One region of the Cobetia sp. 5-25-4-2 genome, then DNA from elsewhere that is predicted to be linked to it. Evidence: predicted binding sites of a transcription regulator. Region 1 holds the regulator's gene; each other region holds the start of a gene.

What was found. The regulator LexA, encoded in region 1, represses DNA repair genes until DNA is damaged. The targets are predictions, from matches to a motif close to TACTGTNTANNTANACAGTA.
Region 2: a site for LexA is predicted at 3,526-3,545, ahead of HXS65_RS16570 (YqiA/YcfP family alpha/beta fold hydrolase). Genes of this name have one in related genera too.
Region 3: a site for LexA is predicted at 1,688-1,707, ahead of recN (DNA repair protein RecN). Genes of this name have one in related genera too.
Region 4: a site for LexA is predicted at 4,018-4,037, ahead of ruvC (crossover junction endodeoxyribonuclease RuvC). Genes of this name have one in related genera too.

Annotation. Positions count from the first base shown of each region.
Region 1 covers NZ_BLWK01000001.1:301,409-309,092, forward strand. Annotated here, with positions in the region: gene topA (type I DNA topoisomerase) at 1-1,992, shown strand, start outside; gene HXS65_RS01350 (DUF6586 family protein) at 1,992-2,471, shown strand; gene HXS65_RS01355 (hypothetical protein) at 2,725-2,964, shown strand; gene lexA (transcriptional repressor LexA) at 3,095-3,724, opposite strand; gene HXS65_RS01365 (TetR/AcrR family transcriptional regulator) at 4,288-4,965, shown strand; gene HXS65_RS01370 (L,D-transpeptidase) at 4,965-5,507, shown strand; gene nagZ (beta-N-acetylhexosaminidase) at 5,710-6,804, shown strand; gene HXS65_RS01380 (mechanosensitive ion channel family protein) at 6,852-7,684, shown strand, end outside.
Region 2 covers NZ_BLWK01000010.1:130,443-138,126, forward strand. Annotated here, with positions in the region: gene parC (DNA topoisomerase IV subunit A) at 1-523, opposite strand, end outside; gene parE (DNA topoisomerase IV subunit B) at 649-2,529, opposite strand; gene HXS65_RS16570 (YqiA/YcfP family alpha/beta fold hydrolase) at 2,684-3,430, opposite strand; gene pgi (glucose-6-phosphate isomerase) at 3,570-5,273, opposite strand; gene cmoA (carboxy-S-adenosyl-L-methionine synthase CmoA) at 5,478-6,224, shown strand; gene cmoB (tRNA 5-methoxyuridine(34)/uridine 5-oxyacetic acid(34) synthase CmoB) at 6,256-7,284, shown strand; gene HXS65_RS16590 (sigma 54-interacting transcriptional regulator) at 7,380-7,684, opposite strand, start outside.
Region 3 covers NZ_BLWK01000004.1:48,139-55,822, reverse strand. Annotated here, with positions in the region: gene recN (DNA repair protein RecN) at 1-1,611, opposite strand, end outside; gene grpE (nucleotide exchange factor GrpE) at 1,976-2,605, shown strand; gene dnaK (molecular chaperone DnaK) at 2,822-4,744, shown strand; gene dnaJ (molecular chaperone DnaJ) at 4,913-6,064, shown strand; gene HXS65_RS09865 (esterase-like activity of phytase family protein) at 6,198-7,223, opposite strand; gene dapB (4-hydroxy-tetrahydrodipicolinate reductase) at 7,434-7,684, shown strand, end outside.
Region 4 covers NZ_BLWK01000005.1:67,527-75,210, forward strand. Annotated here, with positions in the region: gene HXS65_RS11420 (hypothetical protein) at 1-171, shown strand, start outside; gene HXS65_RS11425 (D-2-hydroxyacid dehydrogenase) at 349-1,299, opposite strand; gene HXS65_RS11430 (FmdB family zinc ribbon protein) at 1,689-1,913, shown strand; gene aspS (aspartate--tRNA ligase) at 2,057-3,844, shown strand; gene ruvC (crossover junction endodeoxyribonuclease RuvC) at 4,094-4,672, shown strand; gene ruvA (Holliday junction branch migration protein RuvA) at 5,081-5,695, shown strand; gene ruvB (Holliday junction branch migration DNA helicase RuvB) at 5,900-6,943, shown strand; gene ybgC (tol-pal system-associated acyl-CoA thioesterase) at 6,943-7,389, shown strand; gene tolQ (protein TolQ) at 7,568-7,684, shown strand, end outside.

The DNA.
Region 1 (7,684 bases):
GAGCGTGAGCGTGAGATCCGTGCCTTCATTCCGGAAGAATTCTGGGATGTGCACGCAGAGCTTGCCGCGACCAGCGGCGAGGCGATCCGTTTCGAACTGGCGCGTCAGGATGGCAAGGCCTTCCGTCCGACCAGCGAGAAGGAAACGCTGGATCGCATCGCGGCGCTGCGTACCGCTCGGCTCGCGATTTCCAATCGCGAAGACAAGCCGACCCGCTCCAAGCCGAATGCCCCCTTCATCACCTCGACCCTGCAGCAGGCGGCCAGCAGTCGTCTCGGCTTCTCGGTCAAGAAGACCATGATGATGGCGCAGCGCCTCTACGAGGCCGGTTACATCACTTACATGCGTACCGACTCGACCAATCTGTCGGCGGACGCGGTGGCCACCGCGCGGGACTTCATCGCTGAGGAATTCGGCGACAACTATCTGCCGCAGGCCGCCAACGTCTACTCCAGCAAGGAAGGCGCCCAGGAAGCTCACGAAGCGATCCGTCCCTCCGAGGTGGCGCGTCGCGCGACGGACCTCACCGGCATGGAGCGTGACGCGGAGCGTCTGTATGAGCTGATCTGGCGTCAGTTCGTCGCCTGCCAGATGGTGCCGGCGGAGTATCTGTCCTCGACCCTGACCATCGAGGTCGATGGCTACGAGCTGCGCGCCAAGGGCCGGGTGCTCAAGTTTGACGGTTATACCCGCGTGATGAAGCCGGCGGGCAAGAAGGAAGAGGACCAGTCACTGCCGGACCTGGCCATCGGCGAGGTGCTGGAGCTGGTCGAGCTGGACCCGCAGCAGCACTTTACCAAGCCGACGGCGCGTTACACCGAAGCCAGTCTGGTCAAGGAGCTGGAGAAGCGCGGCATCGGCCGTCCTTCGACCTATGCGGCGATCATCTCGACCATCCAGGATCGTGGTTACGTGGCGCTGGAAAATCGGCGTTTCTACGCCGAGAAGCTGGGTGACATCGTCACTGATCGTCTCAGTGAATCCTTCAAGGACCTGATGGACTTCGGCTTCACCGCGCGCATGGAAGACTACCTCGATGAGGTGGCCAATGGTCAGCGCAACTGGCGCGAGCTGCTGGATGCCTTCTACGCCGAGTTCAAGGCCGAGCTGGATCACGCCCAGTCAGAAGAGGGCATGCGCCCGAATCAGCCGGTGCCGACCGATATCGCCTGCCCGACCTGTGGCCGCGAGATGCAGATCCGTACCGCCTCCACTGGCGTCTTCCTAGGGTGCTCCGGTTACAACCTTCCGCCCAAGGAGCGCTGCAAGACCACCATCGACCTGTTGCCGGGGGATGAGGCGGTCGCCGCTGACGCGGATGAGAATGCCGAGACCGATGCACTGCGTGCCAAGCGCCGTTGCCCGATCTGCGCCACGGCCATGGACAGCTATCTGATCGACGAGCAGCGCAAGCTGCACGTCTGCGGCAACAGCCCGGACTGCGTGGGACATGAAGTCGAGCAGGGTCAGTTCCGCATCAAGGGCTACGATGGGCCGGTGATCGAGTGCGACAAGTGCGGTGCCGACATGCAGCTCAAGACCGGGCGTTTCGGCAAGTACTTCGGCTGCACCAACGAGGATTGCAAGAACACCCGCAAGCTGCTCAAGTCCGGGGAGGTCGCGCCGCCGAAGATGGACCCGATCCCCATGCCGGAACTTGCCTGCGTGAAGGTCGAGGATCACTACGTGCTGCGTGATGGCGCCAGTGGCCTGTTCCTTGCCGCCAGTCAGTTCCCCAAGAATCGCGAGACGCGTCCGCCGCTGGTCAGCGAGCTCAAGGCGCATGCCGACGAGCTGCCGGAGAAGTATCACTTCATCCTCAAGGCGCCGGAGAAAGACCCCGATGGCCGCCCGACGCAGATTCGTTTCTCGCGCAAGGCCAAGGAGCAGTTCGTGATGACGGACGAAGATGGCAAGGCGACGGGGTGGAAGGCGACCTTCGACAACGGCCGTTGGGTCGTCGAGGACAAGCGCAAGGGAGCCAAGAGCTGATGAGCCAGCGTGGCCGCACCAATCAACTGCTGTATCAGGCCGAGTTGCTGCTGGAGCAGGCGGCCGTCGCGACGCGTGATGAGCATGCCGTCGCACGGCGCATGGCCGGTGAGGAAGGGGCGCTGGCGTTGATGGAGCTGGCATTGGCCTCGTTGATCGAGGAGTGCGCCGCGTCGGCACGCTGGCCTGAGGGCAGCTGGCGCGAGCGGCTGGCCACACCGCCGACTCCCGTGGCGGAAATCGAGCAGTTGCGAAGCCTGCAGGCGCAGCCGGACAGTTGGTTGAGCCAGCTGGTGGCCGATATCACGCGTTTGCATGAAGAGGGCGGTGCTGCCCGGCGTGAGGAAGGCCAGGCGCGTGGCGATGGTCTCATCATCGCCGCGGCGGCCAATGCGCCTCTGGCAGAGCGTCTCGCCACGGCAGTCAGCGCCATGAAGGCGTTGCTGTCACACCTTCGCGAGTCGAATGTGGAGTGGTAGCGTCGCGCCTTGCCTGACCCGAAAGCGCTGGCATGTCACGCACCTGTCATTCAGGTGACGCCCTGGCATGACGGGTGCTAGACTGGCGGCATTGTGGCAAGCCCTGCATTCTCCGGTACGACCATGGCTCTGGCTGTGGTCGTACTTTTTTCTGCATTGTCGCCAGTGACTGCAAGTCGCAGGGCCTGCCCGCCGTCAAGCTGACGATCACAACGACGCCGGTATCCTCAGGATGCCGTGCAGGAGGAATGACGTGTCCGATCCCGCCGTACTTGAAATCGTGCAAATGGAAGATGGGGAAGTGATCCTGCGTGCCGCCGAGAGTGAAGGTGAGCCACTTCTGAGTATCCGCATCTCCGATGAAGCTGCCGATCTGCTGCGTGACAATCGCTTCGAGGTCGCGCGTGAGATGATCGACCACGCCATCACCCGCACCCGCCTGTGGGATGGCGAGGATGATGAAGACGAGCAGTCGGAAGGCATGGTGCACTGAGCACTTCCCGCATGTCTGCCAGCCACGAAAAAACCCGCCAATCGGCGGGTTTTTTCGTGGATGCCCAGATGACGACAATCGTCATCTGCGCGTCAGCGCTGTGAGGACAGACTGCCTGCGAGCCTTGAGATCAGTGCAGGCCGCCATCGCGGATCACGCCCACGCCGAGGCCCTCGATTTCCAGGCTGTCCGTGCGCAGATCCACCTTGATGGGAGCGAAGTCCTCGTTCTCGGCTTCCAGCCATACGTAATGGCCATCGCGACGGAAGCGCTTCACCGTCACTTCATCCCCCAGACGCGCCACCACGATCTGTCCGTCACGCACGCTGCTCGTGCGGTGCACGGCCAGCAGGTCACCTTCCAGAATGCCGACATCCTTCATCGAGACCCCGCGCACGCGCAGCAGATAGTCGGCGGCAGGCGAGAAGTAGTCACTGGGCAGCGGGCAATGGCGATCGATATGCTGGCTGGCCAGGATAGGGCTGCCAGCGGCCACTTCCCCGATGACCGGCAGGCCCTGCTCGCTATCCTCTTCCGCCTCGGCCAGAGACGGCACGCGGATGCCCCGCGAGGTGCCCGGCACCATCTCGATGGCTCCCTTGCGCTTCAGGGCACGCAGATGCTCTTCCGCGGCATTCGGTGAGCGAAAGCCCAGTGCCTGGGCGATTTCGGCACGCGTTGGCGGATAGCCTGAGGACTTGATGGTCTTGATGATGAAATCGAAGACATCCTGCTGGCGCGGAGTAAGCGGCTGAGTCATGGGCATTGCCTTTGGCCTGGGCGGCATCTGAGCTGACGGCACGGGGTGTGCATCCATACAACTGTCATTGTATCCAGTCATGGCGGTCATGCAAGGCATCGTGGGTGCTTTGGCAGCAACGTTGCCGGCATCTTCGTCGACATCGACATGCTGACGCGAGACAGCGGGTGTCCGGGACGCCCCATGACCATCCCGTCCCCGAATGTCCCGCGTGAATGCGCGTCCTGCCGGTCTTGGCTGTCGAGTGTTTGAAACAACCAGCAATTGCCAGTCATGGCATGGACAGCTAGAATTATCTTGTTTCAAACGAATGTTCGTCGGGCGCATCCGGCTACCGGTACACAGGCCCTGTGTGTCCTGTGCGTCTGTCCTGTGCTCGGGACACGGCTCGTGGCAGCCTCCGCCTCGGAGTCGCTGCCTGACACGCGGTGCGTGAAGACCGACATGTCGTTTGATTGACCTGCATGAGAAGAGTCGCCCCCGGGCCACGGCCTTGCCGTTTCCCGGGGGGACAAGGACTCCCGTGCCCCCTCGTGACTGATCACCTGACAAGGCATCCGCCCATGGCCCAGACCGATACCGTTACCCGTATCCTCGATACCGCCGAGGTCCTGTTCGCCGAGCGAGGCTTCGCCGAAACCTCGCTGCGCAATATCACCAGCAAGGCCAAGGTCAACCTGGCGGCGGTCAATTATCACTTCGGCTCAAAGAAGTCATTGATCCAGGCAGTGTTCGCCCGCTATCTCGACCCCTTCAGCGAGCGTTTCCATGCGGCACTCGACAGTGTCGAGCAGCAGCATGCCGGTCGTCAGGTGCCGCTGGAAACGCTGCTGGAAGTGATGGCGCGCACGGTGCTGGAGGTGCCGGCCGAACGCAACAGCCTGCGTACCTTCATGCGCCTGCTCGGGCTTGCCTATACCCAGGGGCAGGGCCACATGCGTCGCTACATCCGCGAGCATTACGGCACGGTCTTCAGCCGCTTCGCCGAGCTCCTGAAGCTTGCGACGCCGGACCTGCCAGACAACGAGCGCTTCTGGCGTCTGCACTTCATGCTCGGCAGCGTGATCTTCACCTTCTCGGGACTGGACGCACTGCGCGATATCGAAGAGGCCGAATACGGCCATCACACCAGTGTGCGCGAGCTGATCCAGCACATGCGTCCGGTGGTGGTGGCGGCGATGGCGGCTCCGCTGCCGGCCTCGCTCGGAGATGGTGAAGCGGTCACCCAGGCGGCAAGCTGATGGCTTGCTGGGTGGCGGTGGATCTCTCGCGCCAGCGTCTTGAGATACGCAATGACGCGCCCAGTGGCAGTCGTGATGCGCCGCCCCCCGCGGCTGACCCTGACACGCTGGTGCATGCCTGTGCGATCTCCAGCGGCCTCAACGGTATCGGCGAGCTCGATGGCAGCGGTTGCACGCCGACCGGCTGGCATGTGGTTCGCGCCGCGATCGGGGAGGGCAATCCGCGTGGTGCCGTCTATCGTGGGCGGCGCTTCACGGGAGAGGTGTTCACGCCTCGACTGGCCGCCGAGCACCCCGAACGCGACTGGATCCTGACGCGTATCCTGTGGCTCAGCGGTCGCGAGCCCGGTATCAACCGTGGCCGCAACGCGGCGGGACAGCGCGTCGACAGCCTGCGGCGCTACATCTACTTCCATGGCACGCCGACCAGCGAGCCGATGGGCACCCCGGCCTCCCATGGGTGCATTCGTCTGCGCGATGAGGATCTGCTGTGCCTTTACTGGCATGCGCCGGCCGGAACGCCAGTGCTGTTGCACGCCTGACGCTGCGTTGCCTGGCGGCTGGTGCTCGCGACTGTTCGAGTCGCGCTCAGTCGGCTAGAATTGCGCCTTTCCTCGCGCCGGCCGCCTGTCCTGAGGCTTGTCTTCCAGGCTGCCGAGCCCCGTAACGACATGAAACCCTGCCGTGCGTGCCATGCCTTGCAGCGCATGACACGGCCAGCAGGCCATGGACAGGAAGGATGTCATGACACAGCCATTGGGCTCCGTAATGCTCGACGTCGAGGGGCATACCCTCACGTCTGACGAACGTGAACTACTGGCACGCCCCGCCGTCGGCGGCGTCATCCTGTTTGCGCGCAACTGTGTTTCTCCCGAGCAGGTGCTGGCGCTGTGCGGTGAGATCCGCCGCGTCAATCCACATCTGTTGATCGCCATCGATCAGGAAGGCGGACGGGTGCAACGGCTGCGCGAAGGCGTGACCCGCCTGCCGCCGATGCGCGCCCTGGCACATTGCTGCCTGGGACGTGACTGTGACGGCTGCGGTGATGATGCCCAGTCGTCAGGGCTCGGGTTTGCCCGTGACGCCGGCTGGTTGCTGGGCATGGAGATGGCTGCCATTGGCTGCGACATCACCTTCGCGCCGGTATTGGATATCGATGTCGCGGGTTCCACCATCATCGGCGACCGCAGCTTTGGGACGACTCCCGAGGACGTGATTGCCGTCGGTACCGCCTTCATCGAGGGCCTGCGCGAAGCTGGCATGGCAGCGGTCGGCAAGCATTATCCCGGTCATGGTGGCATCGCGGCGGATACCCACCGCGAGCGCGTGATCGACCCCCGCCCCTTCCGCGAGCTGCGCGAGCATGATCTCAAGCCCTTCGCGGCGCTGGCGGATCGCCTGGGTGGCGTGATGCCGGCTCATGTCATCTACCCCGATTTCGATGCGCGCCCCGCCGGCTTCTCGCCAAGCTGGCTGGGGCTGCTGCGTGAGGAGTTCGGTTTCAAGGGCGCCATCTTCTCCGATGACCTGGGCATGGCGGCTGCCGTGGCCGAGGGCGAGCCGGAAGTGCGCGCTCGTCTGGCACTGGATGCCGGCTGCGACATGGCGCTGGTGTGCAATGATCCCGCCGCCGCACGTGCCGTGCTCGACAGCCTCGATGGGGATGAGCAGCGCAATGCCGGCAAGCGTCAGGCGCGTCTGCGCTACGGGCGCGCCCGCCCCACGCTCGAGGGCCTTGCGGGGCTGTCTCGCTGGCGGCGTACCCATGCACGTCTCGAGGCGCTGGCGGCCAGTCAGCCGCTCGAGCAGGTGGCCATGCCATCGGGCTTGGCTGAATGAGCCAGCCTTGAGGGGCTTTTCCTCCAGACGTCACCCAAGGACTCCACATGGCTGAGAAATCCGCCACCGAGGCGGCTGCCGACAAGCTGGCGGCGCCTGCCGAAGAGATGATCAATCACTGGGTCGAGCCGCTGCGCAACTGGGTGGAGCAGACCTTCGGTCTGCCACTCTGGGGGATCAACCTCGCCCTGGTGCTGGTGGCCGTGGTCGTGCTGCATCTGAGCGAGCGCATTCTGCTCAGTCGCCTGGCCGTGCATGCCGAGAAGAGTCGCAACCTGTGGGATGACGCGCTGCTGCATGGGCTGCGCCATCCGCTGTCTCTGTGGCTCTACAGCATGGGGTCGCTGGTCGCGCTGGATATTCTTGCCCATCAGTTCGCGCCCGGCAGCCTGGAGGCCTATCTGGGCACGGTGCGCCAGATCATCACCCTGCTGGCGCTGGCCTGGGCGTTGATTCGCATGATCAAGCGCTTCGAGTCGCTGCGTACCACGCCACCGCCCGGCACCAACGTCAATGCGATGGATGCCACCACGGCCTCGGCGATCAGCAAACTGCTGCGTGCCGTCGTGATCGTGCTGGTGGGTCTGGCCATCCTGCAGAATCTCGGTGTGTCACTGTCCGGCGTGATGGCCTTCGGTGGGGTCGGCGGTATCGCGGTGGGCTTCGCCGCGCGTGATCTGCTGGCCAACTTCTTCGGTGCCCTGATGATCCATCTCGACCGCCCATTCAAGGTCGGTGACTGGATTCGCTCGCCGGACCGCGAGATCGAGGGCACCGTCGAGGACATCGGCTGGCGGCTGACGCGCATCCGCACCTTCGACATGCGTCCGCTCTACATCCCCAACGCCATCTTCACCAGCATCGCGGTGGAGAATCCGTC
Region 2 (7,684 bases), on a different contig from region 1:
CGTTGAGCAGCACATTGGGCAGACGCGCCGGCAGCACCTTGGGCTCGTTCATGGTGCCATCGAAGTTGGGCACCCAGTCGACGGTGCCCTGGGAGAGCTCGGACAGCAGCACCTCGGAATATTTCGACAGACGCGATTCGGTGTAACGCATGGCCGCGAAGGACTTGGGGTCATCCTGGCTACCCCAGTTGCCCTGCCCATCCACCAGCGGATAGCGATAGCTGAACGGCTGCGCCATCAGCACCATGGCTTCGTAACAGGCGCTGTCACCATGCGGGTGGAACTTGCCCAGCACATCGCCGACGGTACGCGCCGACTTCTTGTACTTGGCGTTGGCCGTCAGGGACAGCTCGCGCATGGCGTAGACGATGCGGCGCTGTACCGGCTTCATGCCATCACCGACATGCGGCAGGGCGCGGTCGAGAATCACGTACATCGAGTAGTCGAGGTACGCCTTTTCGGTGTAGTCACGCAGGGCCAGACGTTCGACGTCACCCTCCGCGACCTGGATATCCATGCTCATGGGCACTTGACCTTGATTACGAGCGTAAAACCGGGGAGCGCCTGACTGTGGCGCTCCCGAAAGAATGCTGTCGCGCAGCTTGTCTGGCTTTCGAAGTTCAAAGGCTGTGAAAGCTCAACCGATGATCAGACCTCGATATCGGCCATGTTGCCGTAGTCCTCGAGCCAGCTCTTGCGATCACTGGCGCGCTTCTTGGCCAGCAGCATGTCGAGCATCTCGTGGGTGCCGTCATCCGCACTGCGCGTCAGCTGCACCAGGCGGCGAGTGTCCGGTGCCATGGTGGTCTCGCGCAGCTGCAGCGGGTTCATCTCACCCAGCCCCTTGAAGCGCTGCACGTTGGGCGTGCCACGCTTGCTCTCGAGCTGCTTGAGGATGTGCGCCTTCTCGCTCTCGTCCAGGGCGTAATGGACTTCCTTGCCCAGGTCGATGCGATACAGCGGCGGCATGGCGACGAAGACGCGCCCGGCATCCACCAGCGCCGGGAAGTGCCGCACGAACAGCGCGCACAGCAGCGTGGCGATGTGCAGGCCATCGGAGTCGGCATCCGCCAGGATGCAGACCTTGTGGTAGCGCAGCTTGGTGAGATCATCCGAGCCCGGGTCCAGCCCGATGGCGACCGCGATGTCGTGGACTTCCTGGGAGGAGTAGATGTCATGCGACTCGACTTCCCAGGTATTGAGGATCTTGCCGCGCAGCGGCAGGATCGCCTGGGTCTCGCGGTTGCGACCCTGCTTGGCGCTGCCGCCGGCGGAGTCCCCCTCGACCAGAAACAGCTCACTGTCGGCAGGGTCGGAGCTTGAACAATCCGAGAGCTTGCCCGGTAGCGCAGGCCCGGAGGTCACCTTCTTGCGCGCGACCTTCTTGGCGCTCTTCAGACGGCGCTGGGCCGCCGAGATCACCAGTTCCGCCAGCGCCTCGGCCTGGTCGACATGATGATTGAGCCACAGCGAGAAGGCGTCCTTGACCACCCCGGAGACGAAGGCCGCGACGCTGCGCGAGGACAGGCGCTCCTTGGTCTGGCCGGCGAACTGTGGATCGAGCATCTTCACCGACAGCACGAAGGCGGCGCGCTCCCACAGGTCATCCGCACTCAGCTTGACGCCACGCGGCAGCAGACTGCGGTAGTCGCAGAATTCCTTGAGCGCCTCGAGCAGGCCGGAACGCAGGCCATTGACGTGGGTGCCGCCCAGCGGCGTGGGGATCAGGTTGACGTAGGGCTCCTGCACCAGCTCGCCGCCTTCCGGCAGCCACTGGATGGCCCAGTCGACGCCATGCTCCTCATCCTCGAAATGACCGACGAACGGCGATTCCGGCAGTCGCTCGAAACCATCGGTGGCGCCGAGCAGATAGTCGCGCAGGCCATCCTCGTAATGCCAGGCCGTCTCGCTGCCATCCGTCTCGGTCAGCACAACCTTGAGCCCCGGGCACAATACCGCCTTGGCGCGCAGCAGGTGACGCAGGCGCGCCATCGCCAGACGCGGACTGTCGAAGTAGCTCTCGTCCGGCCAGAAACGCACCAGAGTGCCGGTATTGCGCTTGCCGACGGTACCGATCTGACTCAGCTCCTCGACCTTCTCGCCATTCTCGAAGGCAATGCGCTGACGCAGACCCTCACGGCAGACTTCCACCTCAAGGCGTGTCGACAGGGCGTTGACCACCGAGACCCCCACGCCGTGCAGGCCGCCCGAGAAGCGATAGCTGTCCTGGGAGAACTTGCCCCCCGCGTGCAGCTTGGTGAGGATCAGCTCGATCCCGGTCACACCATGCTCGGGGTGGATGTCAGTGGGCATGCCACGACCATCATCCGCCACCTCGATACCGCCGTCTTCCAGCAGCTTCACGCGCACTTCCTTCGCGTGACCCGCCAGCGCCTCATCGACGGAGTTGTCGATGACTTCCTGGACCAGGTGGTTGGGCCGAGTGGTATCGGTATACATGCCGGGCCGCTTGCGGACCGGTTCGAGGCCGGAGAGAACCTCGATGGAACTGGCGCTGTACTGACTCATCGCAGCCTTGTGTCCTTGGTGTTGACGTCCGGCAGACGCATCACGGATGGCGATGCCTCTGCCTGATTTTCTGAAGAGAGTCGCCGCTGGCCGAACGATCCGATGACGGATTCATCTTCCTGTCCGGCCCGCACGCCCAACCGTCCTCGACACGTTAGCAGGGTGCGACGTGGAAGGATGTCGCAAGCGACGGGGCCAGACGATGGCCGGCATGCGCCATGATGGCAGGCAGGTACTCCGCCAGTCTGGCAAATCCATGATCCCCTCCCGGCGTGAGGATCAGCCGGCAATCCTGATAGAGGCTTGCGGCATCGTTGACGTCCAATGTCTCGTCCGCCGTGGCAAGCAGCACGAGGGTGCGCTGCGGCGTGACGGGGATCGCTTCCAGTGCGGCCAGCGCCGGACCGAATGCTTCGGTGACGGTGAAGGACTCGCCGGTATAGGGGTTGGCGTGGGTCGACCCCAGCCATGCCGTGACGAGCCTGACCGGGCGCACGGCTGGGTTGATCAATACCGTGCGCGGCCCCTGACGCCATACGCTCTGCTCGCGGCCCTGGGGTCCATCGAGTCGCGCAGCCTCACGCGCGGCAAGCCAGGTGCTCAGAAAGCCACCCATGGAGCTGCCGATCACCACGATGGCGTCGTCACAGGCAGGGTCAGCCGGGTCGAGATCCAACTGCGCGCAGAGCGCCTGGTAGGCCTCCTCCACCACCGCCTGCCCGGCAGCGGGTTGAGGTGGGATGTCAGGCGCGACGCAGGGCAGACCGAATTCGGCGGCCGCACGCTTCATCAACTGCGCCTTGGGCGAGCAACTGGCCGAGTTGAAACCATGCAGGTACAACACGCCCCTGACCGGAGGAACGACAACGCCTGCCTGCGCAGGGTAATGGGGACGGCTCATCAGCGCTCCCGACACGCGCGAACCGAACGGCTCACGCTCGGTTCGCGGCAAGGTGTCTAGTGTAAACGATTGATTCCCATATAGGATAGCGAGAATACTGTATAAATCAACAGAGGATGATCACCTGCGTGATCCCCCGTCAGCGCGGGTCCTGCCCCTGGGCGGCCCACACGGACTCGATCAAGGCACGACTGGAAGCGTCCAGCTGCTCGAAGCCTTCTCCCGTGGTCATGGTCGCTTCCGTCGCGGTGGCGATCTGCTTGCCCAGCTCCACGCCCCACTGATCGAACGGATTGATGTCCCAGATGGTGGCCTGGACGAAGACCTTCTGCTCGTAAAGCGCGATCAGGGCCCCCAGGGTTTCCGGCGTCAGCGCTTCCAGCAGCAGGGTGGTCGAGGGCTGATTGCCACGATAACGCTTGTGATTCGGCTGGGCCTCGTCACCCGGTATCGCGTCATCGCCCAGCATCAGCACGCGCGACTGGGCAAAGCAGTTGGCCAGTGTCAGACGGTGCTGCGCCTTGAGGTGGGCACGGGTCTCGGCGTCCTCGACATGGTCATAGCGACGCATCGGCGCGATGAAGTCACATTCCACTGCCTGGGTACCCTGATGCAGCAGCTGATAGAAGGCATGCTGGGCGTTCGGGCCCAGCTGGCCCCACAGCACCGGGCAGGTGGAGTAATCGACCATCTCGCCATCGTTGGTGACCGACTTGCCGTTGGATTCCATTTCCAGCTGCTCGAGGTAGCTGGCGAAGTATTCCAGGCGACCGTCGTAGGGCAGGATGGAGTGGGCGCGAATATCGAGGAAGTTGTTGTTCCAGATACCCGCCAGCGCCAGCAATACCGGCAGATTGTCTTCCAGCGGTGCGGTGCGGAAATGCTCATCCAGCTCATGCGCCCCCGCCAGCAGGCGACGGAAGTTGTCCATGCCGACATTGAGCGCGATGGGCAGTCCGATGGTGCCCCACAGCGAGTAGCGCCCGCCGACCCAGTCCCAGAACAGCAGCTGATGTTCCGGTGCGATACCCCACTCGCTCATCTTCTCCGGCTTGGCGGATGCGCCGATGAAGTGCTGGCGATTGATCAGCCCTTCCAGACGGCCTTGCGGGTCAAGGCGCGACTTCAGCCAGTCACGCGCGGTGCGCGCATTGGAGAGCGTGTCGATGGTGGAGAATGACTTGGACGACAGGATGAACAAGGTGGTTTCCGGGCTGAAGGACTGCAGGTAGTCCGCCAGCTGTGAGCCATCCATGGTCGAGGCGAAGTGCACGCCGACCTCATGGACGCCCTTGGGACGGCAATCGCTCAGCGCGCTCGAGACCATCAGCGGCCCCAGGTCCGAGCCACCGACCCCCAGATTGACCACATCGGTGATCGGCTTGCCGGTGGCACCACGCCACTGCCCGCTATGGAAGGTCTCGACCATCTCGGCGAGCCGCTCGAGGCTCTCGTGGATGGCAGGTACCACATCCTCGCCATCCACCTCGAGACTTGCTGAGCGTGGCAGACGCAGGGCCGCGTGTAGGGCCGGGCGATCTTCCGAGCGATTGACGTGCTCACCGGCCAGCAGACGCTTGATGCCCTGCTCGACACCGGTTTCCCGCGCCAGCTCCAGCAGCAGCTCCAGGGTCTCCTGCTTGAGCCGCTGCTTGGAGAGATCCAGGCGCAGGCCCGCGGCAGAACGGGTGAAGGTCGTCACTCGATCGCGCCCTTGCGCCGCATCCTCGGCGAACAGGTCCTTCAGGTGCACATCGGCCATCTGCTCCTGATGATGACGCGCGAGGGCCTGCCAGGCCTGACTGTTACGGCGGGCAGAACGTGCAGACGATGGAGTGGACATGGCCACCTCTCTCCTTGAAGTGTCGCGACCGGCCCTGCGTGGCCCGGTCAGAAATCGGTTGATGGAAGCATCATCGGCAAGCCGCGGCGGGTGCGTCAGGCACCTCGAATGCGTAGAATGGCGGGCCCAGCAGGGCACTCAGCCCAGCCGCTCCCCGGCCAATGGCATGTCGCCCAGGCCCTCTGCCCGATGAAGCCTTGATCCATGAGTGATGCATCTTACCGTGACGCGATATTTACGACACCCCTTGACCGTGTTGCCAGCTTCTCCTTCGACGAACAGGTCGTCAGCTGCTTCCCGGACATGCTGCGCCGTTCGGTGCCGGGGTACGGTCAGATCATCGCCATGCTGGGGCTGATGGCCCGCGCTCACCTGCGCCCTGGCGCACGCGTCTATGATCTGGGCTGCTCGCTGGGGGCTGCCAGCATGGCACTGGCACGTGAGATGGCGGCCCAGGACATCGAGATCGAAGCCGTCGATCTGTCCCGGCCGATGGTCGAGCGCGCCAGCCGCGAGCTCGCCGACGCCTTCCCGGACCATCGCATCAACGTCAGTGAAGCCGATATCCGCACCCTGGAGTACCAGCCTGCCGGAATGATCGTGGTCAACTTCACCCTGCAGTTTCTGCCGCCGCAGGACCGCGACGCCGTGATCGACAAGCTGTTTGCGGCGCTGGAGCCCGGCGGCGTGTTGATCCTGTCCGAGAAGATCATCAGCGACGACCCGGTCGAGAACGCCTGGTTGATCGAGCGCTATCATGACTTCAAGCGCGCCAACGGCTACTCCGACCTCGAGATCTCGCAGAAACGCGAAGCGCTGGAGGACGTGATGAAGCCCGACAGTCTCACCACTCACCATGCGCGCCTGGCACGCGCCGGCTTCGCGCGCAGCCACACCTGGCTGCAATACCTGAACTTTGCCTCGATGGTCGCTTTCAAAGCCGCCGAATGACCGCTACGCCTGCACGGACCCGACCCAGCGCATGAGCATCTCCCCCTACGATCGTGATCTTTACCGCGCCTTCACCGAGCTTGCCTGTGAGCCAGGCGCCGTCGGTGACGGCTTCGCCCGCTGGCTGGGCGCCCTGCCCGAGCAACTGGCCAAGGGTCTGGACCGCAAGCGCCATGCTGACCTCAAGGCCTGGCATGGGGCACTGGAGAAGCTGCCGAAACTACCTGACGAGCGCGAGGTGCAGCTGGATGCCGACCGTGTGGGCGCATGCTTCCCGACAGGCCTGAGCACGGGGCAGCAACGCCAGAGCGAGAATCTGCTGCGCGCCATGATGCCGTGGCGCAAGGGCCCCTATCAGCTCGACGAGATCCATATCGATACCGAATGGCGCTCCGACTGGAAGTGGCAGCGCCTCGCGCCGCATCTGTCGGATCTCACTCACCGTCGCGTGCTGGATGTCGGGGGCGGCAATGGTTACCACGGCTGGCGCATGGTCGGCGCTGGTGCCGCCTTCACGCTGGTGATCGACCCTTCCCCGCGCTTCTACTGCCAGTTCCATGCCGTGCGTCACTTCATCGGCGCGGATCACCCCCAGGGGCGCAACCTGCACTTCCTGCCGGTGGGCATCGAGGACGTCCCCGCGAAGATGGCCGCCTTCGACACCGTGTTCTCGATGGGGGTGCTCTATCATCGCCCCTCGCCGATGGACCACCTATTCCAGCTGCGCAATGCCCTGCGCCCCGGCGGCGAACTGGTGCTGGAAACCCTGGTGGTGGAAGGTGACGTGACGACGGTACTGATGCCCGGCGAGCGCTACGCCGCGATGCCCAACGTCTACTTCCTGCCGTCCTCCCGGGCGCTGGCCCACTGGTGTGAGCGCGCCGGTTTCAAGGACGTGCGCATCGTCGATGAAGCGGTGACCACGCTGGATGAACAACGCTCGACCGACTGGATGACCTATCACTCGCTGAGTGACTTCCTCGCCCCTGACGACCCACGCCTGACCCGTGAAGGCCATCCGGCACCACGGCGTGCAGTGCTGATCGCCACGCGCGCCTGATCTGCGCAGCACCTTCTCTCCCAGCGATGTCTGCGTCAGGGCAGACGACACACGACGGCGGCGCTCATCGAGCACCGCCGTCTTCGTCTCTCACGTCACACGATGCCCAACCGCCGGGCCTGTCGATACAGATTGCCGCGATCGACCTTGAGCCTGCGCGCGGCCTCTGCCCAGTTGCGATCACTCGCCAGCCAGACCCGCGAGATGTGCTCGCGCTGAAACGCCTCGGTGGCATCACGCAGCCCCAGCGCTTCATCGATGTCCTGCAGGACATGACGCTGCGCCGGGTTCGCTCTCCCCGCCTGAATCGTGCCATACCCCTCCTGTGCGGCGTGGAGGGCAAAGCCACCGGCCTGCTCGTGCGCCACCTCGGCACTCGCCTCCAGCCCCAGCAACTCCG
Region 3 (7,684 bases), on a different contig from region 1:
CAGGTGAATGCCGCCCAGCATGCGTGCCAGCTCCCGCACGCGGCCACTCTCGTCCAGCAGTGCCATGTGGGTACGTGTGGTGTTCTTCTCTGCCTGCTTCTCGATATGCAGATGTTGATGCGCCTGGGCCGCGACCTGAGGCAGGTGGGTGACGGTCAGCACCTGACCCTTGTCGCCCAGTCGGCGCAGCAGCTGACCGACGATCTCGGCGGTCGCACCGGAGATGCCGACATCCACTTCATCGAAGACCAGGCTCGGAATGGTCGAGCGACTGGCGGCCACCACCTGAATGGCCAGCGAGACGCGGGACAGTTCACCGCCCGAAGCGACCTTGGCCAGCGCCCGCGGCGGCTGCCCCGGGTTGGCACTGATGCGGAAGTGGATGCGCTCCATGCCTTCGGGTTGCGGGCGCTCGCGTGGCTCGACGGCAACCTCGAACGTCGCCTTACCCATGCCGAGGAAGGCCAGTTGATCCTGGATGTCGCTGGCCAGCTGAGGGGCGGCAGCGGCTCGTGACGTCCCGACCTCAGTAGCCAGGATCTTCCAGGCATCCCGGCGGGCCGCCACTTCCTGACGCAGGGCCTCGATGGCCTCCTCGTCACCCCCGAGCCCTTCCAGCTCCTCGCTCAGTCGCTGGTGCAGGCCATGCAGCTCCTCGGGCAAGACATGATGCTTGCGGGCGATCTGGTGGATGCGCCCAAGGCGCTCATCGACGAAGGCCAGGCGCTCCGGGTCGAGTTCGGTGACTTCGACGAAGCGGTTCAGCTCGCGTGCCGCTTCTTCTATCTGGATGCGTGCCTCTTCCAGCATGCCCAGTGCGCTGGCCAGCGAACCCTGCTCGCTGCCCGGCAAGTGTGTCAGTCGCGCCACGGCCTGATTGAGGCGCGCGAGGGCGCCTTCATCATCATGATCGCAGCACTCGGCGGCGGCCTGTGCCTCGCTGAGAATCTGTTCGGCATTGGCCAGGGTTTCCTGCTCCTGCTCCAGTGCCTCCAGCTCGCCTTCGCTGAGTGCCAGCTCATCAAGCTCCTCGACCTGATAGCGCAACAGCTGGCGACGAGCGCGTACCTCGTCGCCATCATTGCTCATGCGCTTGAGGCGGCGATGTGCCTCCTGCCAGTGGCGGAAGTCCTCGCGCAGCTGGGTGACCTGCGTCTCGATCCCGGCGTACTCGTCGAGCTGACGCAGGTGCGTCTCTTCCTTCAGCAGCGAGTGGTGGGCGTGCTGGGAATGGATGTCGATCAGGTGCTCACCCAGTTCCCGCAGGTCCGCGATGGTGCAGGGGGTGCCGTTGATCCAGGCCTTCGAGCGTCCGCTGGCGGTGATCACCCGGCGCAGCAGGCAGTCGTCGCTGCCCAGCTCGCGTTCGTCCAGCCATTCACGCGCGTCGCTGAGGCTTGTGATATCGAAGCGTGCGATGAGATCCGCGCGATCCGCGCCGTGTCGCACGCTGCCGGCATCGGCACGTTCGCCCAGGCACAGACCGAGCGCACCGAGCAGGATGGACTTGCCGGCCCCCGTCTCGCCGGTGATGGCGGTCATGCCGCGGCGAAAATCGAGTTCCAGTGTCTCGACGATGGCGAAATCTTGAATGGCGAGCTGTAGCAGCATGACTACCTCCGAAGGGAAGCTGGGGCGTACGCCGTGCCGATCATTGCCCGTTTCGGGGGTGACTACGGAGTCGCCATACAGGATGTACATACAGTGTATATGGCTTTTTATACAGCACGCTCCGTCGGCCTTCAATCCATGCCGGACTCAGCTGGCAGAAAAGCCGCATCGAAGGCTTGAGAAGCCGAGTGCCGGCCCCATATAAAGGCCCTGACACTCATCGTCGGCAGCAATGGCGCGGCCTTGCTGCCCTACAGGCAACTCATGGCCTGTCTTCAGGGGTTTGCCTTCGTCGTCTCGAGGCAGGCTCCGCAGGCCACGAACAGGGCAATGGCGCACAGACGTCGGCCCGCAGGAGAACAGCATGGCTCAGGATCCGCAGACCCCGATGGATGAAGAACTTCAGCGTGCCGCTCGCGACGCCGAGCCGCAGCCGGAAACTCCGGAAGGCGAAGTGATTGAAGACATACTGGATGCCACCGATGTCGCCGCCGAAAGCGAAGGTGAGCTGATCGACAATCCGGAAGCCGAGATGCTGGCCGCTCAGGTCGAGGAACTCGAGCAGGCGGTGAAGGAGGCGAAGGACCAGGCGCTGCGTTCAGCTGCCGAGGCGCAGAACGCGCGCCGTCGCGCCGAACAGGATGCCGAGAAGGCTCGCAAGTTCGCGCTGGAGAAGTTCGTCAAGGAAATGCTGCCGGTGGTGGACTCGCTCGAGAAGGCGCTTGAGTCCATGAGCGACGACGAGGCAGCCAAGGCACATGTCGAAGGTATCGAGATGACCTTGAAAATGCAGCTGGATGCCCTGAACAAGTCAGGCGTCGAGCAGCTGGACCCCCACGGCGAGCCCTTCGACCCGGAATACCATCAGGCGGTCGCCATGGTGCCATCTCCGGATGCCGAGCCGAACAGCGTCATCGACGTGATGCAGAAGGGCTACACCCTCAATGGTCGTTTGGTGCGTCCGGCGATGGTCGCGGTCAGCAAGGCCAACTGAGGCCCTGCGGGGTCGAGTGGCCATGAGGGCATGTGTCGTGATGGCACATGCCCGCCCTGCGGGGCTTCAAGGAGGATCAGGGCGGCAAAAAATGCCAGCACACCCTTGAAAGCCTGACGCGCGACCCCACTTATTGAAGCAAGTTCAGGTGCCGACACAAGGTACCGACAACCAGACTCATCTTTCAGGCTAGCAACAGATTCGAGGTATACGATTATGGGACGCATCATCGGTATTGACTTGGGTACTACCAACTCTTGTGTGGCAGTGCTCGACGGCGACAAGACCAAGGTCATCGAAAACGCTGAAGGTGGCCGCACCACGCCGTCCATCATCGCTTACACCGACGACAACGAGATCCTTGTCGGTCAGTCGGCCAAGCGTCAGGCAGTGACCAACCCGGAGAACACCCTGTTCGCGGTCAAGCGTCTGATCGGTCGCAAGTTCAAGGATGATGTCGTCCAGAAAGACATCAAGATGGTGCCGTACAAGATCGTCGAAGCCGACAATGGCGATGCCTGGGTCCAGGTGAAGGACAAGAAGATGGCACCGCCGCAGATCAGTGCGGAAATCCTCAAGAAGATGAAGAAGACCGCGGAAGACTACCTCGGTGAAGAAGTCACCGAAGCGGTCATCACCGTGCCGGCCTACTTCAACGACTCCCAGCGTCAGGCGACCAAGGACGCCGGCCGCATCGCGGGTCTCGAGGTCAAGCGCATCATCAACGAGCCGACTGCCGCGGCACTCGCCTACGGCATGGACAAGTCTCGTGGTGACAAGACCATCGCGGTCTACGACCTGGGTGGCGGTACCTTCGATATCTCCATCATCGAAGTCGCGGACGTCGACGGTGAGACCCAGTTCGAAGTGCTCGCCACCAACGGCGACACCTTCCTGGGCGGTGAAGATTTCGACATGCATCTGATCAACTACCTCGTTGACCAGTTCAAGTCCGACAGCGGCATCGACCTGTCCGGCGACAATCTCGCCATGCAGCGTCTGAAGGAAGCTGCCGAGAAGGCCAAGATCGAGCTGTCCAGCGCTCAGCAGACCGACGTGAACCTGCCGTACATCACCGCAGACAACACCGGTCCGAAGCACCTGAACGTCAAGGTGACCCGTTCCAAGCTCGAGTCGCTGGTCGATGAACTGGTCGCTCGCTCCCTGAAGCCGTGCCAGACCGCTCTGGCCGATGCCGGCCTGTCCGCTTCCGAGATCGACGATGTCATCCTGGTCGGTGGTCAGACTCGCATGCCGCTGGTGCAGTCCAAGGTCGCTGAATTCTTCGGCAAGGAAGCGCGCAAGGACGTCAACCCGGATGAAGCGGTCGCCGTCGGCGCCGGTATCCAGGGTGGCGTGCTGGGTGGCGACGTCAAGGACGTGCTGCTGCTGGACGTGACGCCGCTGACGCTGGGCATCGAGACCATGGGTGGCGTGCTGACTCCGCTGATCGAGAAGAACACCACCATCCCGACCAAGAAGTCTCAGGTGTTCTCCACCGCTGACGACAACCAGGGCGCGGTGACCATCCACGTCCTGCAGGGTGAGCGCAAGCAGGCGGCACAGAACAAGTCCCTGGGGCGTTTCGACCTGGCCGACATTCCGCCGGCCCCGCGTGGTGTGCCGCAGATCGAAGTCGCCTTCGATCTGGATGCCAACGGTATCCTGAACGTGTCCGCCAAGGACAAGGCCACCGGCAAGGAACAGTCCATCGTCATCAAGTCTTCCGGCGGCCTGTCCGACGAAGAGATCGAACAGATGGTGCGTGACGCGGAAGCCAACGCCGACGAAGACAAGAAGTTCGAGGAAATGGTTCAGCTGCGCAATCAGGCCGATGGCATGATCCACGCGACCAGAAAGACCCTGACCGAAGCCGGTGACAAGGCCGAGGCCAGCGAGAAGGAAGCCATCGAGACGGCGATCTCCGAGCTGGAAGAAGCCCTGAAAGGCGACGACAAGGACGCGATCCAGGCCAAGCTGGATGCGCTGACCGAAGCCTCCGGCAACCTGGCGCAGAAGATGTATGCCGAGCAGGGTGCCCAGGGTGAGCAGGCTGGCGACGGTCAGGCTGACAAGAAGCAAGACGACGACGTGGTTGACGCCGAGTACGAGGAAGTCAACGACGACAAGAAGTCCTGAGGGATCTCTTGAACGACGTCTGATGACAGCGCGGGAGCCTTGCGAAGGTGTCCCGCGTTGTCGTTTGCACCGGTAGCGTATCGCGTGGGCGCACGCTGTCGGTGACAGCCGATATCCCAGAACAGACAGGCAGCCTTGGGCTGCCAGCAATCCAGGCGGACCTGATCCATGTCCAAGCGTGATTATTACGAAGTGCTTGGTGTCGAGCGTGGCGCCGACACCAAGGACATCAAGAAGGCGTACCGACGCCTGGCTCAGAAGCATCACCCTGACCGCAATCCGGATGACGAGGCCTCGGCGGAGAAGTTCCGCGAAGTGTCGGAAGCCTATGAAGTGCTGTCCGATGCGGACAAGCGCGCGGCCTATGACCAGTTCGGTCATGCCGGTGTCGACGGCCAGGGCGGCGGTGGCTTCGGCGGCGGTGGCTTTGGTGGTGGTGGTGCCGGTGGCTTCGGCGACGTGTTCGGCGATGTCTTCGGTGACATCTTCGGTGGCGGCGGTGGCCGTCGCAATCCGAACGCTCCTCAGCGTGGCAGCGACCTGCGCTACAACCTTGATCTCGATCTGGAATCGGCGGTCGCCGGTACCACGGTCGACATCCGTGTGCCGCGTCTGGCTGCCTGTGGTCACTGTGATGGTGACGGCGCCGAGCCGGGTTCCACTAAGGAAACCTGCCCGACCTGCAACGGCATGGGCAAGGTGCGCATGCAGCAGGGCTTCTTCGCGGTCGAGCAGGCATGTCCGACCTGCCACGGGCGTGGCGAGAAGATCAGTGTGCCGTGCCGCAAGTGTCACGGCGAAGGCCGCGTGCAGGAATCCAAGACCCTCTCGGTCAAGATTCCGCCGGGCGTCGATACCGGTGACCGCATCCGCCTGAACGGCGAAGGCGAGGGCGGTGTCAACGGCGGGCCGTCAGGTGATCTGTATGTCCAGGTCAATCTGCGCGAGCACGAGATCTTCAAGCGTGATGGGCGTCACCTGCAGTGTGAAGTGCCGATCAGCTTCGTGGATGCAGCGCTCGGTGGTGAGCTCAACGTCCCGACGCTGGATGGTCGTGTCGTGCTCAAGATTCCGGCCGAGACCCAGACGGGCAAGTTGTTCCGACTGCGCGGCAAGGGCGTCAAGCCGGTGCGTGGTGGCCCTGCCGGCGATCTGCTGTGCAAGGTGGTCATCGAGACACCTGTCAGCCTGAACGAGGAGCAGAAGGAGCTGCTGCGCCAGTTCCAGCAGAGCCTTGGCGATACCGGCAAGAGCCACTCGCCGAAGGAGAACAGCTTCTTCGATGGCGTGAAGAAGTTCTTCGAGGACATGAAGCCCTAGGCTGCGTCTTCCTTCTCCTTCGCGCTGGCGGATGCGCAACGCGAAAGCCCCACCCCGATGACTCGGGAGTGGGGCTTTTTCATTGTCAGGGTTCGCCTGACATGTCATCAGCGATGCGCTGTCAGGCGATGTTTCACTCTTGAGAGGCTGGCGTGAAGGCCTCGGGCTCGATCACCGCGAAACAGCTCAGCAGCGTGGTCTGGAAGCTGCTGAAGTTGTCATCCGAGACCATCAGGAAGCGATTGCCCTCCAGGTGCGTGAGCCCTTCGAAGTTGTCCAGTGACCACCCCTCGCCACTCGACAGGCGGGCAAGGGTGCGGACCTCGACAGTCGTCCCCGGCTCTCCCAGATGCGCGCGACGCAGGCTGATGACCAGCGGATAGGGCGGCGAGAAGGCGCGCTCCAGCATCAGGATGTCCCCGTCCGGCAGCATCTCCATGGCGGTCAGGCTCGAGCCCGTGTCGCTGGCCAGTGGATAGCGCCATTCCTGCTTGCCATCCAGCGTGAACAGGCGCGTGGTGCCTTCGTCCATGCCCTCCGGGGTGGCTTCCAGACCGGCGAGCAGGCCGTACTCGGGGTGCAGGGTCAGCGCCTCCATGCCATTGTTGGGGGCGGCACCGCGTACGCCCACGGGGGTGGCGGGTTCGCTGATCGCCAGTCCGCTGGGCAGGAAGTGCTCGACTCGGGGTTGCTGCTCGAAGCTGATGACCAGACGGGTATCGCCGCGCCGGCCGTTGTGGTCCTTCAGCAGCTGCATGCCTTCGGCATCGCTCAGGGCGCCTTGCAGGGAGATGTCGGTCTCGTCGCGCAGCGTATAGGTCTTGAGTGCCTTGGCACCGACCAGCTCCCCATGGCGGAAGGCCAGACGCAGGCGGTGCAGCCAGCCTCGGTCCGACACGGCGTACAGCAGGGATTCATCCTTGTCCCAGCCGATATCGGACAGGCCGCCGACGGGGGTGCCATCCAGCCACTTGCCTGGCAGCTTGAGGGTGCCGCACCACTGGATCTCCGGCAGCTGGCTCATCTGCTCCGGCGAGGCCAGCGAGTAGGGGCGCGGGTGAACGCCACAGGCACTCAGCAGGCCGGCAACTGCCGTGGCAAGGGTTGCGAGGCGCAGCAGGCGCCAATGACGAATGGCATAACGATGAAGTAGCGACATGCTGACTCCGGGAACTGAGCGGTGAAGAGGGAGTGGCGTGGACGGGCAGGAACTCAGTCTCCCGCTACTCTAGCGCGTAACGGGGGCAAATACATGACGTCAGCCAACGCTGCAGGCGGCTGATATACTCGCGGGGACAGCACAGGTGGTACACCCTCATCATCGCCGTGGGGTGGCTGCCCTCAAGACCCACAACAGGCAGGAGTCAGCATGACCCGTATCGCAATCATGGGCGTCGCCGGACGCATGGGACGCACGTTGGTCGAGGCCGTCGGTGCCGTGGAAGGCCTGACGCTGACAGCGGGCATCGTCGAGGCCGGTAGCTCCCTGGCAGGTGCCGACATCGGCGAGCTGGCGGGGCAGGGGCGTCTGGGTGTGGTCGCCAGTGACAGTCTGGCCGCCGTGGTGGATGACGTTGATGTCGTGATCGATTTCACCGCGCCGCAGGTGACGCTGGCCAA
Region 4 (7,684 bases), on a different contig from region 1:
GCATCGTCGGCGAGTCGGCATGACGAGGATCAGCCGGCGGATGCCATTGATTGGGTATTGCTCATCTCGCGCGGGCGGGTAGTGACGTGGGATGCCGAAGGCCACCCCGTCAAGGCCGCTGGCATGCATATCCGTATCGACAGATCCTCATTCGCCAGCCACCTGCGCTGAGCGAGCTCAAGAGTGATCTCAGGCTAGCTGCCATCGATGTCGCGTCACTCCTCTTGAATGACGCGGCAATCCCGGCACCAGAAGGGGCCAGATGCCTTGCGCATCTGGCCCCTTCTGGTGTCTATCCATGCCTCTGCCAGCGGGCGGGCATCGGAGTGCAGCCCCCTCGTCCATGTCTCAGACGTTTTCGCCGAGATAGGCCTCGATATTGGCAAGACTCAGATCGAGTATGTTCTGACGCGCTTCACGACTGATCCAGGCATTGTGGGGCGTGACGATGAGGTTCCATCCGGCCTCAGACGCCGTGCGGCCGTCAGCCAGCGCTGTCAGCAGGGCATGGCCTTCTCGGGGCGGTTCCTCCGGCAGGCTGTCGACGGCCAGTCCACCGAGGTGCCCACGCTTCAAGGCGGCAAGTGCAGCCTCTTCATCGATGATGCCACCGCGTGCACAGTTGATGAGCAGGGCGCCGGGCTTCAGCAACGCCAGGGCCTGCTCGTCGATCAGATGGTGTGTCTCAGGCGTCAGGGGGCAGTGCAGGCTGATGACGTCCGCTTCAGGCAGGAGGTGTTTCAGGCTCGGTCGTTGAGACGTCGACTCACTGCCCGGGCGCGCGGCGAAGGTGACGCGCATGTCGAACGCCTCTGCCAACCTGCCCACGGCAGTCCCCAGCTCTCCCTTGCCGACGATCACCAGATGCTTGCCGGCCAGCTGCAGGGTGGGGCGGCCCATCAGGCAGAAGGTATTGCTGCGCTGCCATTCACCGCTCGCGACATCTCCCTGGTAGCCAGGCAGTTGTCCGGCCAGTGCCAGCATCAACATCCAGGTGTGCTGTGCGACAGAGGCGGTGCCATAGGCCGCGACGTTCATGACGCGTATGCCTTGCGCCCTTGCCGCTTCCATGTCGATGTTGTTGGTGCCGGTGGCCATGACGGCGATCAGCTTCAATGCCGGCAGGGCCTCCAGATGCTGCGCCTCCAGGCGTACCTTGTTGACCAGCACGATCTCGGCACCCACCAGACGCTCCACGACCTGCTCGGGCAACGTGGCATCATGGCAGACCAGCCCATTGACCCGGTCCTTCAGGCGGCTGAAGTCAAGGCCGTCGCCAAGTGATGCCATGTCGAGCATCACGGCCTGCGGGCCAGCATCAGCACCAGCGGAAGCAGTAGGGGGAGTTGCAGATGCGAGTTGGGGATCAGACATCGGTGTCCTCATGACGTGAGACGGCCGGGTGGCAGTGAATGAGGCCTGACCCTGGCCGGGCATGACGGCGCATTGCCGGGAATCTATCGAGGTGTTGCCCCGCAAGGGGCCGAGCACGCTATAATGTGGCCCTTTCGCTTTGACTTGAAAGACGTTCAACTGGCCTTATTGTACGCGTTCCGAAGCTGTGCTTGAGATGTCACTCATATTGATGTCTCCGGCACGTCTGATGCAAGGGCGCCGCAAGGCATAACATTGTCATGGTCCGCGACTCGCATTCTTGCGCTCGGGACCAGTATCGTCAGGAAAAAACCATGCCGATCTATGAATACCACTGCAAGGCCTGTGGCCATCGGATGGACAAGTTGCAGAAGATCAGCGCCGCGCCGCTGACGGAATGTCCGGAATGCAAGACGGACCAGCTGGAAAAGCTGGTATCCGCCGCCGGTTTCCGTCTGGCGGGCAGTGGCTGGTACGAAACGGATTTCAAGTCCGGCAGCAAGAAGAATCTGGCCGGAGGTGGCGATAGCTCGTCCTGATGTCTCCCGTCATCAGGCCAGCTGTCATGCCTGCCATCCATGTGCAAGGTCATGCATGAGTGGCAGGCATCTCCAGCGTCAGGCCCTCTGAGACAGACGCGCACCAGTGCGTCGATCACGAATTTGAGCAACAAGGAATCAACATGCGCAGCCACTATTGCGGCAAACTGAACGAGACCCTGATCGATCAGGATGTCACTCTGTGCGGGTGGGTGCACCGCCGTCGCGACCACGGTGGCGTCATCTTCCTCGACATGCGCGACCGTGACGGTATCGCCCAGATCGTCGTCGATCCGGACACCGTCGATGCCTTCGCCACTGCCGACAAGGCGCGCAGCGAGTACGTCCTGCGCATCAAGGGCCGTATTCGCATGCGCCCGGAAGGCACCCAGAACCCGAACATGCCGACAGGCATGATCGAAGTGCTGGCCAAGGATGTCGAAGTGCTCAACACCGCACAGACGCCGCCGTTCCAGCTGGACGACCACAACAAGGTCGGTGAGGAAGTTCGCCTCAAGTATCGTTATGTCGACCTGCGTCGTCCGGACATGATCGACAAGCTGCGCCTGCGTTCACGCATCACCCACAGCGTGCGTGCCCAGCTGGAAGCCCTGGGCTTCCTCGACATCGAAACCCCGATTCTCACGCGTGCCACGCCGGAAGGGGCACGTGACTATCTGGTGCCGAGCCGCACCTATGCCGGCAGCTTCTTCGCGCTGCCGCAGTCTCCGCAGCTGTTCAAGCAGCTGCTGATGGTCGCCGGTGTCGATCGTTACTACCAGATCGCCAAGTGCTTCCGTGACGAGGATCTGCGCGCCGATCGTCAGCCGGAATTCACCCAGATCGACCTCGAGGCCAGCTTCGTCGACGAGAAGGACATCATGGGCATGACCGAGACCATGATCCGTGGTCTCTACAAGGAAGTGCTGGATGTCGAGCTGGGCGACTTCCCGACCATGCCGTATTCCGAAGCCATGCAGCGCTTCGGTTCCGACAAGCCGGACCTGCGCATCCCGCTGGAGCTGGTCGATGTCGATGACCTGATGAGCGGTGTGGACTTCAAGGTCTTCTCCGGCCCGGCCAAGGATGACAAGGGCCGTGTCGCCGCGCTGCGTGTGCCGGGCGGTGCCAGCCTGTCACGCAAGGAAATCGACGCCTACACCAAGTTCGTCGGCATCTACGGTGCCAAGGGCCTGGCGTGGATCAAGGTCAACGAGCGTGCCAAGGGCATCGAGGGTCTGCAGTCGCCGATCGTCAAGTTCATGGAAGACGTCGTGGATGACGTGCTGGACCGCTGTGGCGCCGTCGATGGTGACATCGTGTTCTTCGGTGCCGACAAGTCCAACATCGTGGCCGAGGCCATCGGTGCGCTGCGCGTCAAGCTGGGCGAAGACCTCAACCTCTACACCCGCGAATGGGCACCGCTGTGGGTCGTCGACTTCCCGATGTTCGAAGCCGATGCCAATGGCCGCCTGAGCGCGCTGCACCACCCGTTCACCGCGCCGTCCTGCACCCCGGAAGAACTCAAGGCCGATCCGGAAGCGGCACTGTCTCGCGCCTATGACATGGTCATCAACGGCACTGAGCTGGGTGGCGGTTCCATCCGTATCCACGACCAGGCCATGCAGCGTACCGTGTTCGAAGTGCTGGGCATCGGCGAAGAGGAAGCGGAAGAGAAGTTCGGCTTCCTGCTCGACGCGCTCAAGTTCGGCGCGCCGCCCCATGGTGGTCTGGCCTTCGGTCTCGACCGTCTGGTCATGCTGATGACCGGCGCCAAGACCATTCGTGAAGTCATCGCCTTCCCGAAGACCCAGAGCGCTGGCTGCATGATGACCGACGCCCCGGGGGAAGTCAGCGGTGAGCAGCTCAAGGAGCTGAACATCCGTCTGCGTCAGAAGGTCAAGGTTGAAGAGGAAGGCGGTCAGGCCTGATCCAGGCGAATGACCCCGGGGTGATCAACCTCTCCTGACAGGCGCCATCAGCGCCCGGGAGAGGGGGAGTCCCGCGCAAGCGGGCAAGTGACCCCCGGCAAGGCGGTGTGAGACTGTTACCTGCAGATGATGCAGGCAATGACAGTGTCGCACCGCCTTTTTTGTGGCATTGTGGCTGGTTATATACACAGTAAGCACGAAAGACGACAGGGATGGAGAGGCAATGAGTGTGAGACGTGAGGCGGTGGCATGATCATTCTTGGCATTGATCCGGGGTCACGCCTGACCGGTTACGGCGTACTGGACGTCTCGGCGGCTCAGCCCCGCTATGTGGACAGTGGCTGCATCCGCATGTCCCAGGTCAGTCTCGACCAGCGGTTGGCGCAGATCTACGCCGGTATCAGTGAAGTGATTGCCATTCATCGCCCGGCGGAGTTCGCCATCGAGCAGGTCTTCATGTCCAAGAATGCCGACTCCGCGCTCAAGCTCGGTCAGGCACGTGGGGCAGCCATCGTGTGTGCGGCGAACCACGGCCTGCCGGTATCAGAGTATGGGCCGCGACAGATCAAGCAGGCTGTCACGGGATCGGGTGCAGCAGACAAGGCCCAGGTCCAGCATATGGTGACCCATACGCTCAAGCTCTCTGCAACGCCTCAGGCGGATGCCGCGGATGCTCTGGCCATCGCGCTGACACATTGCTTTGCACGCATGCGACTGACCCCGAGCAGCGCGCAGCTGGAGGCGTTGGGCCTGGGGGCGGGTGCAGGGCGCAAGAGTACCCGCGCACGACGCAGCAGTAGCTGGCGTGACTTTGAACCGGGCAAATGAGGTGTCTGCCGGTCACGTAGGGTCTGAAGAGTGTCTGGTCAGGGGCTGAAGAGAGTGGGGAGTAGACTCCGGCGTGTGCCGAAGACGGCCTCTACAGGCGAGAAGTGACAAGCCCGCTTGCGCCAGATACGCTATCGTTATCAATAAGTTCCAATTTTTCAGTCACTTGTAGGCTTGTTTTCACGATGTCAGGCAGCATCTTGCGTTCTGCTGGCATCCGCATGCTGCCTGCATCTGGCCTCATGGCAACAAGTGACTGTCAGATTCATGCGACAAAATCGTCGTGACACTCGGACATGCCGCCTGCACGTTATCTTTGGTAGGCTTGCCCGCAACGCAACAATCCGTGCCGCCTGACACCTGATGTCATGAGCAGGCGGCACTGAAGACTCAAGGACAGCCCGAAACATGATTGGACGTCTGACCGGGCGTTTGCTCGAAAAGCAGCCGCCTCATCTGGTACTCGATGTACAGGGTGTGGGCTATGAACTTGAAGCCTCAATGAATACCTTGCTGGGTCTGCCGGCTGTCGGGGAGGACTGTCAGCTGTTCACTCACCTGGTCGTGCGTGAAGACGCCCAGTTGCTCTATGGCTTCGGCAAGGAGCCGGAGCGTCGTCTGTTCCGGGAATTGATCAAGATTTCCGGGGTCGGGCCGCGCCTGGCGCTGGCGATTCTCTCGGGAATGGAGCAGGCCGATTTCATTCGCTGCGTGCACGACGAAGACAGTCGGGCACTGACTCGCTTGCCCGGCGTCGGCAAGAAGACGGCGGACCGCCTGATCATCGAGATGCGCGACCGGCTCAAGCATTGGACGATTCCGCAGGACGATGGTCTGTCGGAAATGGCGCGCGCCTCGCAGCCACAGCCGCCGGTTACCCATCCCCTGGCTGACGCCGAAGCCGCTCTGGTCGCGCTGGGCTACAAGCCGGTCGAGGCGGCCAAGATGCTCTCGGGACTCGAGACAGGTGCCTCCACGGAAGCCCTCATCAAGGCGGCGTTGGCCCGCAAGATGGCCAGCTAGCGCACGTGTCTCGTGCCTGATAGCGTGAATGACAGAATAGGCACGATCTGATTGGATTTATTGACTAGGGAATGGCCGGCGACTGGGGTAGAAAGTGCGCGCTTGATTGCATTGGCGCAAGATCATTTCACTGCCTCGGTCAGACCACCTCTCGCCACATGATTCATGTCTGCAGCATGAGTCATCAGGAGTTGAGCAAGCATCATGATGGAGTCGGATCGACTGATCTCCGCGGCCACGCATGATCCGGAAGAACGGATCGATCGCGCCAATCGGCCGCGAACGCTGAATGAGTATATCGGTCAGCCGATCGTGCGCGAGCAGATGGAAATCTTCATCAGTGCCGCTCGCGGTCGTGGCGATAGCCTGGATCACACCCTGGTATTCGGGCCCCCGGGACTTGGCAAGACCACTCTGGCACACATCATTGCCAGTGAGATGAGCGTGGACATCAAGTCGACGTCCGGACCGGTTCTGGAGCGGGCAGGTGACCTGGCCGCCATGCTGACGAATCTCCAGGAAGGCGATGTACTGTTCATCGACGAGATCCATCGCCTGTCACCGGCGGTCGAGGAAGTGCTGTATCCGGCGATGGAGGATTATCAGCTGGATATCATGATCGGTGAGGGCCCGGCTGCCCGCTCGATCAAGCTGGAGCTGCCACGATTCACTCTGGTGGGAGCGACGACCCGGGCTGGGCTGTTGACCGCGCCCCTGCGAGATCGCTTCGGAATCGTTCAGCGCCTCGAGTTCTACGATATCGAGTCGCTGACCGGTATCGTCTCGCGCAGTGCGAAGCTGTCAGGCATGGAAGTGGAGATGGATGGCGCGCGCGAGATCGCACGACGCTCTCGAGGGACGCCGCGTATCGCCAATCGGCTCTTGCGGCGGGTGCGTGACTTTACCGAGGTGCGCGGCGATGGCCGTCTGACGCTGGATGTCGCGGACAAGGCGCTCAACATGCTCAATGTGGATAGCCACGGGCTGGATCATATGGATCGCCGGTTGCTGCTGTCGATGATCGAGAAGTTCGATGGCGGGCCCGTCGGAGTGGATTCGCTGGCGGCCGCCATCGGCGAGGAGCGCGATACCATCGAGGATGTGCTGGAGCCCTATCTGATTCAGCAGGGCTTCATGATGCGTACGGCGCGCGGGCGCGTCGTGACCAGTTCCGCCTATCAGCATTTCGGCATCACGCCGCGTGAGACCCAGGCGCGTCTGACGCCGGGTGGGCAGGAGGACGCATGATGTCGTCTCTTCAGACATCCAGACCCGGCGAGGAAACGTTGATTGAGCAGACGGGCGATTTTCATCATGCGGTGCGGGTCTATATCGAGGATACCGATGCGGGTGGCATCGTCTATTACGTCAATTACCTGCGCTTCATGGAGCGTGCACGCAGTGAATGGCTCCGCGCACGTGGTTATTCCCAGCAGACACTTCTGGAGCGCGGTATCCAGCTTGTCGTGCACAGTGTGGCCAGTCGCTATCATCGTCCTGCGAGACTGGATGATCTGCTTCAGGTCACGGCAACGGCAGGTGAATTGCGTGGCGCGCGCCTTGTCTTTCATCAACAGGTGATGAAGGACGGGGTGATGTTGAGTGATGCCGAGGTGGTGATTGCCTGTGTCGATGCCAGCACATTGCGTCCGCGTCGATGGCCAGTGGAATTGCTGAACGCTCTTGAGGTCTGAGTCACCGATACCAGATTGACCGAGAGTCGCCGTGGTCAAGGCGTGAACGAGTGAGACGCCGTTGCAGCCATCCTTCTGGTCGGATGTCAGGCGACGGAGTCGGACGAATGTTAAGGGTGTCGCCTCACCGGTGGCACTGACTGAACCAAGTAAAAGAGGGATTTCCGTGGAAGATTCGATGTCGATCATTTCGCTGTTCGCGAATGCCAGCCTGGTGGTGCAATCCGTCATGTTGCTGCTGTTGGCGGCTTCCATCGCCTCCTGGGTAGTGATCTTCCAGCGGGGGATGGCATTG